One region of the Streptomyces sp. Y309 genome, then DNA from elsewhere that is predicted to be linked to it. Evidence: riboswitches for the same ligand, from Rfam matches in the RefSeq annotation. Region 1 holds a riboswitch; each other region holds the start of a gene.

Region 1 (4,452 bases):
CGCGCCCGCGGCGCACGTGGCGCCGCTGCTCGCCGCCCGCGACGCGGGCCGCACCCCGAGGCTCCCCGGCCTCGCCCCCGCCCTGCCCGACCGGACCATCACCCCCGGCGAGCTCGTCCCGCTCGCGGGCCGGCGCCTGCGCGCGATCTGGACGCCGGGGCACACCCCCGGCCACGTCTGCCTGCATCTGGAGGAGGACCATCCGGCGGGGCGCGACGGACACGGGCGGCTCTTCTCCGGCGATCATCTGCTGCCCGGCATCACCCCGCACATCGGGCTCTACGAGGACCCGGACGACGCCACCGTCACCGACCCCCTCGGTGACTATCTGGACTCCCTGGAGCGGGTCGGGCGGCTCGGTGTCGCCGAGGTTCTTCCTGCTCATCAGCACGCCTTCACCGAAGCCCGGCCCCGCGTACGGGAGTTGCTCGACCATCACGAGGAGCGGCTCGCACAGCTGCTCACGCTGCTCGGTGAGCCGCGCACGCCCTGGCAGCTCGCCGAGCGCATGGAGTGGAACAGGCCCTGGGCCGACATCCCCTACGGCTCACGGAACATCGCGGTGTCGGAGGCGGAGGCCCACCTGCGGCGGCTTGTGAAGCTGGGGCGCGCGGAGGCCGTGCCGGGGAGTGATCCGGTCGTGTACGTGGCGTACGCCGCCTAGGCGGCCCGCGTCGTCACCAGCCCTCGTCCCCCCGCAGCACCGCGTCCGCTCCCCCGTCGATGAACACCACCTGGCCCGTGACGTGGGTGTTCTCCGGCGACGTCAGGTGGTCGATCAGCGGGGCGATCTGTTCCGGGTCCGCGTAGCCGTGCAGCGGCATCGGGACGGACGCGTCGGTGAGCGCGTGCAGTTCCGGGTCTTCGAGCAGGGGGCGGCTGAGCGGGGTGCGGACGATGCCGGGCGCGATCGCGTTGAGCGGGATGCCGGCGCCCGCCCAGGCGTCGGTGACCGCGGCCCGCCGCACCCAGCGGACCAGCGCCCGCTTCGCGGAGGCGTACACGAGCTGTTCCTCGCCGCGGTCGACGGCGGCCCGCGCGGCGGCGACGGCCGCCACCTCGTCGTCCGCGAGCACCGCGGCGACGATCGCCGGATCGGTCTCGTGCACGGCGGCCAGCGACGCCACGGCGAGCGCCCGCGGGTCCCGGCCCGCCGCGAGCAGCGGCCGCAGGCCCGCCAGCGTGGCGATGGCGCCGAAGCCGTTCACGCGCACGGCCACCGGGTCGAACAGGCCGACCCCCGCGCACGCCACCACCGCGTCCAGGCGGCCGCCGCCCAGCTCGGCGGCCCCCTCCACGAGCAGGGCCCGCCCCTCGGCGGTGGCCAGGTCGGCCTGGATCGCGGCGTACGCGGTGTCCCCGGCGTATCCGGTGTAGCCCGCGTCCTTGATCTCCGCGATGTCGGCGCCGATGACGCGGTGGCCCTGAGCGGCGAGGCGGCGCGCGACAGCCCGGCCGATGCCGGATGCCGCGCCGGTGACGAGACAGGTGCGGGCGCCGTCCCGCCGTCCCGGCCCCTCGGTACGTTCCGTCTCCGCACCCGCCATGCGTGCCCCCTCGGCTCCCGTGCCCCGGCCCAACTCCCGTGCCCCGGGGCCCAGGCCAACGTACGCCCGCCCGCACCGGCCTGCCAGACCGCGCCGGGGCGGCGGGGCGGGGCCGGGGGCACCCGGTGCCGGGCCCGAGGGGGCGGGATACGGGCCGGTAGAGTGGGCGGGTCGTCATCATGCGCGTACGAGGGGAAGCCGGTGGAAATCCGGCGCTGACCCGCAGCCGTGATCCGCACCTGGGTGCGGTAAGCCGGATTGCCTCGTACGCCGCATGACCGGCTCGCGTCATCGGCACGTGCCGATGGCCGGCACCGTCGAGGTATACGGAGCCCGAGCCGCCCGGTGCCCGTGCGTGCCGTGCCGCCCGGCTCCCCACAGGGAGAGGCACCCGCCGCATCATGAACGTTCGCCGCAGCGCAGCTGCCCTGGCCGTGGCCGTCGCCCTCGGCACCGCCACCGCCCCGGCCGCCCTCGCCGACGACGCGCCGCCGTCGGCGGATGCGACCGGGGGACCGCTGCCGTCCGGTCTGTACGGCAAGAAGGACCCGCAGTTCGACGGCGTGTTCCGGCAGTCGTACGCGCTGCTCGCGCAGAAGACCGTGGGCGTCACCCCGGCCGCGAAGGCCGTCGACTGGCTCACCGGCCAGCAGTGCGCGAGCGGCGGCTTCGCCGCGTACCGCGCGGACGCGACCGAGCCGTGCGGGTCCAAGACGCAGGTCGACTCGAACTCCACCGCCGCCGCGATCCAGGCGCTGCACTCCCTCGGCAACGAGTCGAACGCGGTGAAGAAGGGCCTCGACTGGCTGAAGTCCGTCCAGAACCAGGACGGCGGCTGGGGCTACAACCCGGGCCTGCCCAGCGACGCCAACTCCACCGGCATCGTGATCGGCGCGCTCGCCGCGGTCGGCGAGAAGCCCGCGTCCGTGAAGTCCCAGAAGGGCAAGTCGCCGCTCGACGCGCTGCCGAAGCTCGCCATGGACTGCGGCAAGGACGGCGGCGCGTTCGGCCTCGCCGACGCCAAGTCCGGCAAGCTCGCGCCGAACGCCGACGCCACCGCGGCCGGCGTGCTCGGCGGCCTCGGCCAGGGCCTCGTACCGGCGAAGGGGAAGACGGCCGGCTCCGCGCCGAAGTGCGCGAAGCCGGACACCGCCGAGCAGGCCGCCCGGAACGGCACCGGCTACCTGCTGCAGTCCCTCGCCAAGACCGGCCACCTCACCTCCTCCATGCCCGGCGCCAAGGACCAGCCGGACGTCGGCAACACCGCCGACGCGGTGGTCGCGCTCGCCGCCGCGGGACAGCAGGAGCAGGCGAAGAAGTCGGCCGAGTGGCTGTCGAAGAACTCCGCCGCCTGGGCCAAGGACAGCGGGCCCGCCGCCTACTCCCAGCTCGTCTTCGCGGCCCTCGCCGCGGACATGGACGTACGCGACTTCGGCGGCGCCGACCTCGTCAAGCAGCTGAACGCGCAGGGCCCGAAGCCCAAGGCCGTCGCGGAGGCCACCGCCGGGGCCAAGGAGAAGGACAAGGACCAGGACGACGGTTCCGGCGTCAGCATCTGGTGGATCGTCGGCGTCGGCCTGGTCGCGGGCGCGGGCATCGGCTTCCTGCTCAGCGGCCGCAAGAAGAAGAACCAGCTGTGAGCCGGCGCCACCCGGGGCGCGGCCGCCTCACGGTGGCCGCCCCGCTCACCGCGCTCCTGGCCCTGCTGGCCGGCGCGCTCCTCGCCGCGGGCCCCGCCCACGCCTCCGACTACCGCTACTGGTCGTTCTGGCAGCAGGGCAAGGACGGCTCGTGGGTGTACGCGACGCAGGGGCCCTCCATCGCCCGGCCCGACGACGGCGACGTGGAGGGCTTCCGGTTCGCCGTGTCCGCCAACTCCGGCAGCGCCGAGAAGCCGCGCGGCACGGCCGACTTCGACGCGATCTGCGCGAAGACTCCCGCCGAGGACGGCCGCAAGCGGGTCGCCGTCGTCATCGACTTCGGCACGCCGGCCGACGCCCCCGGCGGCGAGACGCCCCCGAAGCCGCGCACCGCGTGCGCGCGGATCGACTCCGGCGCCACCACCGCCGACGCGCTCGCCGCCGTCGCCGAGCCGCTGCGCTACAACAACGACGCGCTGCTGTGCGCCATCGCCGACTACCCGAAGAGAGGCTGCGGCGAGCAGGTCTCCGGCAAGGACAAGGAGAAGGGCGGCAAGGCGGGCGAGGAGTCGGGCACGAAGGACTCGGGCGACGACGGCGGTCCCTCCGTCGGACTGCTCGCCGGAGTCGCGGCGATCGTCGCGCTCGGTGCCGCCGCCGTCTGGCAGGCCCGCCGCCGCCGTGGCTGACCCGGGCCCCGACCGGCACACCGTGGCTGCCCCGGCGGCCCGCGGCCGGCAGTTCCCGCGGCGCCGCCTCGCGCCGTGGGCGCACCGCTCCAACGCCCTGCACCCGGGCGCCTGGTGGCTGTGGGCGCTCGGCCTGGCCACGGCCGCGTCCCGCACCACCAACCCGCTGCTCATCGGGCTGCTCATCGGCGTCGCCGGGTACGTCGTCGCGGCCCGCCGCACGTCCGCGCCCTGGGCCCGGTCCTACGGCGCGTTCGTGAAGCTGGCCCTCGTCGTCATCGGCATCCGGCTCGTCTTCGCGATCGTGCTCGGCTCGCCGATCCCCGGTACGCACCTCATCGTGACGCTGCCCGAAGTCCCGCTGCCCGACTGGGCGCGGGGCGTGCGCATCGGCGGCCGGGTCACCGCGGAGGGCGTGGTGTTCGCGCTGTACGACGGCGTGCGCCTGGCCGGGCTGCTGATCTGCGTCGGCGCCGCCAACGCCCTCGCCAGCCCGGCCCGGCTGCTGAAGTCCCTTCCTGGCGCGCTGTACGAGGTCGGGGTGGCCGTCGTCGTCGCGATGACGTTCGCGCCGAA
Region 2 (4,452 bases), 6.2 Mb from region 1:
TGCTGCGCCGCGATCAGCTCGTGTACCTCGAGCGGCCAGGGACGGGCGGAGGGCGAGAGCCGGCCGATCTCTTCGAGGAGCTGGGCCGGACTCGGCCGCTCGCTCGGGTCCTTGGCCAGGCAACGGGTGACGACGGGGCGGATCCTCTCCGGGAGCCCGCTGAGATCGGGGTCGGTGTGCACCACGTTGTACAGGGTCTGCGGCGTGGACGGCCCGGCGAACGGGCACTTGCCCGTGCACGCCATCACCAGCACCGTCCCCAGGGAGAACACATCGCTGGCCGAGCCGAGCGGCTGCCCTTGGGCCTGCTCCGGGGACATGAAGCCGGGGGAGCCGACCAGCCAGCCCGAGTGGGTCAGCTCGGTGCCGCCTTCGCTGTCGGTCGCCCGTGCGATGCCGAAGTCGATCACCCTGGGGCCGTCGTCGGCGAGCAGCACATTGGACGGCTTCAGATCCCGGTGCACAAGGCCGGCCCGGTGGATGTCGAGCAGGGCGGAGGCCAGCCCCGCGGCCATGCGCAGCACCGCTTCCTCCGGCAGCGCGCCGAGGGCCGTCACCGCTTGCTGAAGCGAAGGGCCCGGGACGAACTCCGATGTCAGCCACGGCTCGGGCGCGTCGGCGTCGGCGTCGATCACCGCCGAGGTGTACGCGCCGGACACCTTGCGGGAGGCGTCCACCTCGCGGCGGAACCGGGCCCGGAAGCCGTCGTCCTCGACGAACTGGCTGCGCACCTGCTTCAGCGCGACGAGTCGGCCGTCCGGGGCGCTGCTCAGCAAGACGCGCCCCATCCCGCCGCGGCCCAGCTCCGCGATGGTCCGATAGCGCCCGACTTCCTCTGGATCACTCGCTGTTAATCGCTCCACTGTGTCCCCTCGCATCGGACAGGCCGCTCAACGGACCGGACGAACCAACGGAGAGAGAGTGTGAAGCGTCCGGTGAACCCCGGACAAGATGTCGCTGAACCTCGGAGGGCCGCGCAGTCGGGTGTGGACTTACTAGGACGTCCAAGTATATGTTCGTGGCGAAGCCCGCGGTGCAGGGAAGCCGGTGTGAATCCGGCGCGGTCCCGCCACTGTGACCGGGGAGTGCGTTCTCGCGTGCAACAACGCCACTGACGGAGAAGTCCGTCGGGAAGGCGGGAGAACGGGCGCTGATCCGGGAGTCAGGATACCGGCCGCGGGGTGTTCCGTGTTGTCCACGAGGATGGAGCAGACACGCATGGCCCCGGTGCGCACTCACGAACCCGGTGATCCGGCATTGCGAGCGACAACCGACCCCGGTGATCCGGCAATGCGAGCGACAACCCCCGCTGTCTGACGGCCCCTTCGCCGTTCGCGTCCACTTTTCCGCCCGTCGGACCGGCATGCCCGCGCATGCCCGCATGCCCCGACGGTCGGCCGGCCGCGCCCCTCCCCGGATCGCACCTGACGAAAGAGCAGGCTCCCCATGGTCCGTGAACTGACCCATTTCATCGGCGGCAAGCACACCCCGGGCACCTCGGGCACGCTCGCCGACGTGTACGACCCCAACACCGGCGACGTACAGGCCCGCGTCCCGCTCGCGAACCGCGCCGAGACCGAGGCCGCCATCGCCGACGCGGCGCAGGCGCAGCGCGAGTGGGGCGAGTGGAACCCGCAGCGCCGCGCCCGCGTCCTGCTGCGGTTCCTCCAGCTCGTCGACGGCGAACGCGAGTCCCTGGCGCGACTGTTGTCCGCCGAGCACGGCAAGACCGTCCCCGACGCGCACGGCGACCTCCAGCGCGGCCTGGAGGTCGTGGAGTTCGCCGCGGGCATCCCGCACCTGCTCAAGGGCGAGTTCACCGACAACGCCGGGACCGGCATCGACGTGCACTCGCTGCGCCGCCCCATCGGCGTCGTCGCCGGTATCACGCCGTTCAACTTCCCCGCGATGATTCCCCTGTGGAAGGCCGCGCCCGCCATCGCCTGCGGCAACGCCTTCATCCTGAAGCCCTCCGAACGCGACCCGTCCGTCCCGCTGCGCCTCGCCGAACTCTTCCTGGAGGCGGGCCTGCCGCCGGGCATCCTCAACGTCGTCAACGGCGGCAAGGAAGCCGTCGACACCCTCCTGGAAGACCCGCGCGTCGAGGCGCTCGGCTTCGTCGGCTCGACGCCGGTCGCCGCGCACATCTACGCCACCGCCGCCGCCCACGGCAAGCGCGCCCAGTGCTTCGGCGGCGCCAAGAACCACATGATCGTGATGCCGGACGCCGACCTCGACCAGGCCGTGGACGCCCTGATCGGCGCCGGCTACGGCTCGGCGGGCGAGCGCTGCATGGCGATCTCGGTGGCCGTGCCGGTCGGCGAGGCCACCGCCGACGCCCTGGTGGCCCGCCTCAGGGACCGCATCGGCGCGCTGCGCATCGGCCGCTCCGACGACGCCGATGCCGACTTCGGCCCGCTCGTCAGCCGCGACGCCGTCGACCGGGTCCGCGGTTGCGTGGACCTGGGCGTCGAGGAGGGCGCCGAACTCGTCGTCGACGGACGGGACTTCACGCTCCCCGGCCACGAGGGCGGATTCTTCGCGGGCGCCTCCCTCTTCGACCGCGTCACCACCGACATGCGGATCTACCAGGAGGAGATCTTCGGCCCGGTCCTGTCCGTCGTACGCGCCGCCGACTACGAAGAGGCGCTGCGGCTGCCCACCGAGCACCCGTACGGCAACGGCGTCGCGCTCTTCACGCGCGACGGCGACACCGCCCGCGACTTCACCCGGCGCGTCGACACCGGCATGGTCGGCGTCAACGTACCCATCCCGGTCCCTGTCGCGTACCACACCTTCGGCGGCTGGAAGCGCTCCGGATTCGGCGATCTCAACCAGCACGGCCCCGACTCGATCCGCTTCTACACCCGCACCAAGACCGTCACCTCGCGCTGGCCCTCCGGGACCAAGGAAGGCGCGTCCTTCACCCTCCCGACGATGCGGTGACCGGCGCCATGACCAGCACCCTGCTCACCGACGACCAGCTCGCCATCGTCGAGACGACCCTCGACTTCGCCCAGGAACACCTGGCCCCGCACGCGCTCGCCTGGGACCGGGACAAGCACTTCCCGGTCGAGGTGCTGCGCAAGGCCGCGGATCTCGGTCTCGGCGGCATGTACGTCGCCGAGGACGCGGGCGGCTCCGGGCTCACCCGGGCCGACGGCGTCCTCGTCTTCGAGGCCCTCGCCTCCGGCTGTCCGTCCATCGCGGGCTATCTGTCGATCCACAACATGGTCGCCTGGATGATCGACCGGTACGGCGACGAGGCCCAGCGCGCCCGCTGGCTCGCGCCGCTGACCTCCATGGACTGGCTCGGCAGCTACTGCCTCACCGAGCCCGGCGCCGGCTCGGACGCGGCCGCGCTCAGCACCCGTGCCGAGCGCGACCGCGACACATACGTCCTGAACGGCGTCAAGCAGTTCATCTCCGGCGCGGGCGCGTCGCACGTCTACCTCGTGATGGCCCGCACCGGCGAGAGCGGCCCCGGCGGCGTCTCCGCCTTCGTCGTCGAACGCGACGACCCCGGCCTGTCCTTCGGCCCGAACGAGAAGAAGATGGGCTGGAACGCCCAGCCCACCCGGCAGGTGATCCTCGACGACGTGCGGGTGCCCGCCGACCGGCTGCTCGGCGGCGCGGGCAACGGCTTCCGCATCGCCATGAACGGCCTCAACGGCGGCCGCCTCGGCATCGCCGCCTGCTCCCTCGGCGGCGCCCGCAGCGCCCTCGACCGCAGCCTCACCCACCTCGCCGACCGGGAGGCCTTCGGGGCGCGGCTCCTCGACGCACAGGCACTCCAGTTCAGGCTCGCCGACATGGCGACCGAGCTGGCCGCCGCCCGCGCCCTGGTCCGGCAGGCCGCGCAGGCCCTCGACCTGGGCGACCCGCAGGCACCCGAATTGTGCGCCATGGCGAAGCAGTTCGCCACCGACACCGGCCACTCGGTGGCCGACCGCGCGCTCCAACTGCACGGCGGCTACGGCTACCTGACCGAGTACGGCATCGAGAAGCTCGTCCGCGACCTGCGCGTCCACCGCATCCTGGAAGGAACCAACGAGATCATGCGCCTGATCGTTGCCCGCGGCCTGACGGAGGCGCTGCGATGACCGCCGCCGCCACCGACGACGATGCGCAGGTGCTGCTGCGCACCGAAGGCCGCGCCGCGTACATCGTCCTCAACCGGCCCCGGGCCCTGAACGCCCTCACCCACGCCATGGTCCGCCGCATCGACGAGGCCCTCACCGCCTGGGAGACGGACCCGGCCGTCGAGACGGTCGTGCTCACCGGCGCGGGGGAGCGGGGGCTGTGCGCGGGCGGCGACATCCGCGCCATCTACGACGACGCGCGGAGCGGTGGCAGTGCCTCCGCGGACTTCTGGCGCGACGAATACCGCCTCAACGCCCGTATCGCCCGCTACCCGAAGCCGTACGTCGCCGTCATGGACGGCATCGTCAT
Region 3 (4,452 bases), 3.3 Mb from region 1:
CCCGGCCTTCATCGGCATCCCGTTCTTCTACTGGTACCAGATGCTGTGGGTGCTGATATCGACCGCGCTCACGATGATCGCGTACAAGCTGTGGCAGCGTGACCAGCGCGCCCGCAAGACCGCAGAGGCCGCCAAGGCCCTCAAGGAAGGTGCGTCCCGGTGAACGACGGCGTCAACGGCGTCGCGCTCGCCGTCTTCATCTTCTTCTTCCTCGCGGTCACCGTCATGGGCTTCCTGGCGTCCCGCTGGCGCCGGGCCGAGAACGACCAGAGCCTCGACGAATGGGGCCTGGGCGGCCGGTCGTTCGGGACCTGGGTGACCTGGTTCCTGCTCGGCGGCGACCTCTACACCGCTTACACCTTCGTGGCCGTCCCGGCGGCGATCTACGCGGCGGGCGCGGCCGGCTTCTTCGCCGTGCCGTACACCATCCTCGTCTACCCGCTGATCTTCACCTTCCTGCCCCGCCTGTGGTCCGTCTCGCACAAGCACGGGTACGTCACCACCTCGGACTTCGTCCGCGGCCGCTTCGGCTCCAAGGGCCTGTCCCTCGCGGTGGCCGTCACCGGCATCCTCGCGACCATGCCGTACATCGCGCTCCAACTGGTCGGCATCCAGGCCGTGCTTGACGTGATGGGCGTCGGCGGCGGCGAGGACACCAACTGGTTCATCAAGGACCTGCCGCTGCTCATCGCCTTCGGCGTGCTCGCCGCGTACACGTACTCCTCCGGACTGCGGGCCCCCGCGCTGATCGCATTCGTGAAGGACACCCTGATCTACATCGTGATCGCGGTGGCCATCATCTACATCCCGATCAAGCTCGGCGGCTTCGACGAGATCTTCCACGCGGCGAACGAGAAGTTCTCCGCGACGAACGAGGCCACCGGCAAACCCGTCGGCGCGCTCGTGCCCGGCGACGCGGGGACCTGGACGTACGCGACGCTCGCGCTCGGCTCCGCGCTCGCGCTGTTCATGTACCCGCACTCGATCACCGCGACGCTGTCCTCGCGCAGCCGCGACGTGATCCGCCGCAACACCACCATCCTGCCGCTGTACTCGCTGATGCTCGGCCTGCTCGCGCTGCTCGGGTTCATGGCGATCGCGGCCGGAGTCAAGGTCGAGAACGGGCAGTTGGCGATTCCGCAGCTCTTCGAGGACATGTTCCCGGACTGGTTCACGGGCGTCGCGTTCGCGGCGATCGGCATCGGCGCGCTCGTGCCCGCGGCCATCATGTCCATCGCGGCCGCGAATCTCTTCACCCGCAACATCTACAAGGACTTCCTCAAACCGGACGCGACACCCGAGCAGGAGACCAAGGTCTCCAAGCTGGTCTCGCTGCTGGTGAAGGTGGGCGCGCTCGCCTTCGTGCTCACCATGGACAAGACGGTCGCCATCAACTTCCAGCTCCTCGGCGGCATCTGGATCCTGCAGACCATGCCCGCGCTGGTCGGCGGCCTGTTCACGCGCTGGTTCCACCGGTGGGCGCTGCTCGCGGGCTGGGCGGTCGGCATGGTCTACGGCACGGTCGCGGCGTACGGAGTCGCCTCGCCGACGCAGAAGCACTTCGGCGGCTCGTCCAAGGAGATCCCGGGCATCGGTGAGATCGGCTACATCGGCCTGACGGCCTTCGTCCTGAACGTCGTCGTGACCGTCGTCCTCACCTTCGTCCTGAGGGCCCTCAAGGCCCCCGACGGCATCGACGAGACGTCCCCGGAGGACTACACCGCCGACGCCGGAGACAAGGGCGTGGCGGCCGAACCACCGAAGGTCGGGGCAGCTTCCGGCCACTAGGCCTTGTACGGTGACAACGGGCCGCCGATGAATCGGCGGCCCGTTGTCGTGTCCGCGGCCGACACAACATGTGGGCCTGCTCGCATCGTCGGACACAAGATGTATGCTCGTGCTCGCTGTCGCCGCAGGGGAATCCGGTGCAAGTCCGGAACTGTCCCGCAACGGTGTACTGGTACGCATTTGGGCGCCCGCGCCACACGCTGTGCCAGTGAGTCCGACGACCTGCCGACGGCGTACCCGGATCGTCCGGTCCGGGTGCCGAGACGTCCGGGCCTCGCGGAATGGGTTGGTGGACGCGGATCGCCCCTGCGCGGGCGCAGCCGCGCCGCGCCGCTCCCCCGAAGGCCCAGAGCCGAGCGAGGGAGAGCACCACGTGACCATCGCGCCCGCCGAACCCGCGTCAGCGCAGGCCCAGCAGCAGCCGGCGCAGGCCGGCCAGCAGGCAGCGGCCGAGCAGGCCGCGCCGACCACCGACGGTCCAGGCACCGCGCTGCTGCGCACCCTGACCGACCTCACCGCCGACCTCCCTGACGCCGACCCCGGCCGCGTCGCCGCCGCCGCGCTGCGCGGCCGCTCGGCGAAGGCGGACGAGGCCGAACTGCGGGAGCTCGCGACGGAGGCGGCCGCCGGACTCATCTCCGAGGACCCCGCCTACTCCCGGCTCGCCGCCCGGCTGCTGACCATCGGCATTCGTGAGGAAGCCGCCTCACAAGGCGTCACGTCGTTCTCCGAGTCGGTCGCCGTCGGCCACCGCGAGGGCCTGATCGCCGACCGCACCGCCGAGTTCACGGTGCAGCACGCCGCCCGCCTCGACGGTCTCGTGGACGCCGCGCTCGCCGACGGCGCCGACCGCCGCTTCGAGTACTTCGGCCTGCGCACGCTGCACAGCCGCTATCTGCTGCGGCACCCCATCACCCGCAAGGTCGTCGAGACGCCGCAGCACTTCATGCTGCGCGTGGCCGCCGGTCTCGCCGAGGACACCGCGTTTGACTCAGCGGAAGCGGGCGAGCGGGCGCTCGACGAGGTCGCCGCGCTCTACCGCCTGATGAGCCGCCTCGACTACCTGCCGTCCTCGCCCACGCTCTTCAACTCCGGTACCCGGCACCCGCAGATGTCCTCGTGCTACCTCCTGGACTCGCCGCTGGACGAGCTGGACTCCATCTACGACCGGTACCACCAGGTCGCCCGGCTCTCCAAGCACGCCGGCGGCATCGGGCTCTCGTACTCCCGCATCCGCTCGCGCGGCTCGCTGATCCGCGGCACCAACGGGCACTCCAACGGCATCGTGCCGTTCCTGAAGACGCTTGACGCCTCCGTCGCCGCCGTGAACCAGGGCGGCCGCCGCAAGGGCGCCGCCGCCGTCTACCTGGAGACCTGGCACTCCGACATCGAGGAGTTCCTGGAGCTGCGGGACAACACCGGCGAGGACGCCCGGCGCACCCACAACCTGAACCTGGCGCACTGGATCCCGGACGAGTTCATGCGCCGCGTGGCCGCCGACAAGCCGTGGTCGCTGTTCTCCCCCGCCGACGTGCCCGAGCTCGTCGACCTGTGGGGCGAGGAGTTCGACGCCGCGTACAAGAAGGCGGAGGCGGCCGGTCTCGCGCAGAAGACCATCCCCGCCCGTGAGCTGTACGGCCGCATGATGCGCACCCTCGCGCAGACCGGCAACGGCTGGATGACCTTCAAGGACACCGCCAACCGCACGGCCAACCAGACCGCCGAGCCCGGCCACACCGTCCACTCCTCCAACCTCTGCACGGAGATCCTGGAGGTCACGGACGACGGCGAGACGGCCGTGTGCAACCTGGGGTCGGTGAACCTCGGCGCGTTCGTCGACACGGAGCGCGGCGACATCGACTGGGAGCGGCTCGACGCCACCGTGCGCACGGCCGTCACGTTCCTCGACCGCGTCGTGGACATCAACTTCTACCCGACCGAGCAGGCCGGGCGGTCGAACAGCAGGTGGCGCCCCGTGGGCCTGGGCGCGATGGGCCTCCAGGACGTCTTCTTCCAGCTCAAGCTGCCCTTCGACGCGCCCGAGGCGCGCGCCCTGTCCACGCGCATCGCCGAGCGCGTCATGCTCGCCGCGTACGAGGCGTCCGCCGACCTCGCCGAGCGCAACGGCCCGCTCCCCGCCTGGGAGAAGACCCGCACCGCGCGCGGCGTGCTGCACCCCGACCACTACGGTGTCGAGCTCGCCCCGCCCGAGCGGTGGGCGGCGCTGCGGGCGCGGATCGCGAAGACGGGCATGCGCAACTCGCTGCTTCTCGCCATCGCGCCGACGGCCACCATCGCGTCCATCGCGGGCGTGTACGAGTGCATCGAGCCGCAGGTCTCCAACCTCTTCAAGCGCGAGACGCTGTCCGGCGAGTTCCTCCAGGTCAACTCGTACCTGGTGGACGAGCTGAAGCGGCTCGGCGTGTGGGACGCGCAGACCCGTGAGGCGCTGCGCGAGGCCAACGGCTCGGTGCAGGGCTTCACCTGGGTCCCCGCGGACGTGCGCGAGCTGTACCGCACGGCCTGGGAGATCCCGCAGCGCGGGCTCATCGACATGGCCGCCGACCGTACGCCGTTCCTGGACCAGGCGCAGTCCCTGAACCTGTTCCTGGAGACGCCGACCATCGGCAAGCTCTCCTCGATGTACGCCTACGCCTGGCAGCG

The links. Region 1 has a riboswitch for cobalamin ahead of AC0KTA_RS26970 (prenyltransferase/squalene oxidase repeat-containing protein). Riboswitches for the same ligand answer to the same signal wherever they lie in the genome.
Region 2: another riboswitch for cobalamin. It lies ahead of AC0KTA_RS01600 (CoA-acylating methylmalonate-semialdehyde dehydrogenase); the one in region 1 lies ahead of AC0KTA_RS26970 (prenyltransferase/squalene oxidase repeat-containing protein).
Region 3: another riboswitch for cobalamin. It lies ahead of AC0KTA_RS12230 (ribonucleoside-diphosphate reductase subunit alpha); the one in region 1 lies ahead of AC0KTA_RS26970 (prenyltransferase/squalene oxidase repeat-containing protein).

Annotation. Positions count from the first base shown of each region.
Region 1 is NZ_CM160048.1:6,539,388-6,543,839, reverse strand. It holds gene AC0KTA_RS26980 (MBL fold metallo-hydrolase) at 1-664, shown strand, start outside; gene AC0KTA_RS26975 (SDR family oxidoreductase) at 678-1,547, opposite strand; cobalamin riboswitch at 1,699-1,848, shown strand; gene AC0KTA_RS26970 (prenyltransferase/squalene oxidase repeat-containing protein) at 1,949-3,187, shown strand; gene AC0KTA_RS26965 (SCO2322 family protein) at 3,184-3,876, shown strand; gene AC0KTA_RS26960 (energy-coupling factor transporter transmembrane component T) at 3,899-4,452, shown strand, end outside.
Region 2 is NZ_CM160048.1:373,235-377,686, reverse strand. It holds gene AC0KTA_RS01605 (serine/threonine-protein kinase) at 1-878, opposite strand, end outside; cobalamin riboswitch at 1,015-1,193, shown strand; gene AC0KTA_RS01600 (CoA-acylating methylmalonate-semialdehyde dehydrogenase) at 1,447-2,946, shown strand; gene AC0KTA_RS01595 (acyl-CoA dehydrogenase family protein) at 2,955-4,103, shown strand; gene AC0KTA_RS01590 (enoyl-CoA hydratase/isomerase family protein) at 4,100-4,452, shown strand, end outside.
Region 3 is NZ_CM160048.1:3,200,211-3,204,662, forward strand. It holds gene AC0KTA_RS12220 (DUF3311 domain-containing protein) at 1-163, shown strand, start outside; gene mctP (monocarboxylate uptake permease MctP) at 160-1,788, shown strand; cobalamin riboswitch at 1,892-2,032, shown strand; gene AC0KTA_RS12230 (ribonucleoside-diphosphate reductase subunit alpha) at 2,162-4,452, shown strand, end outside.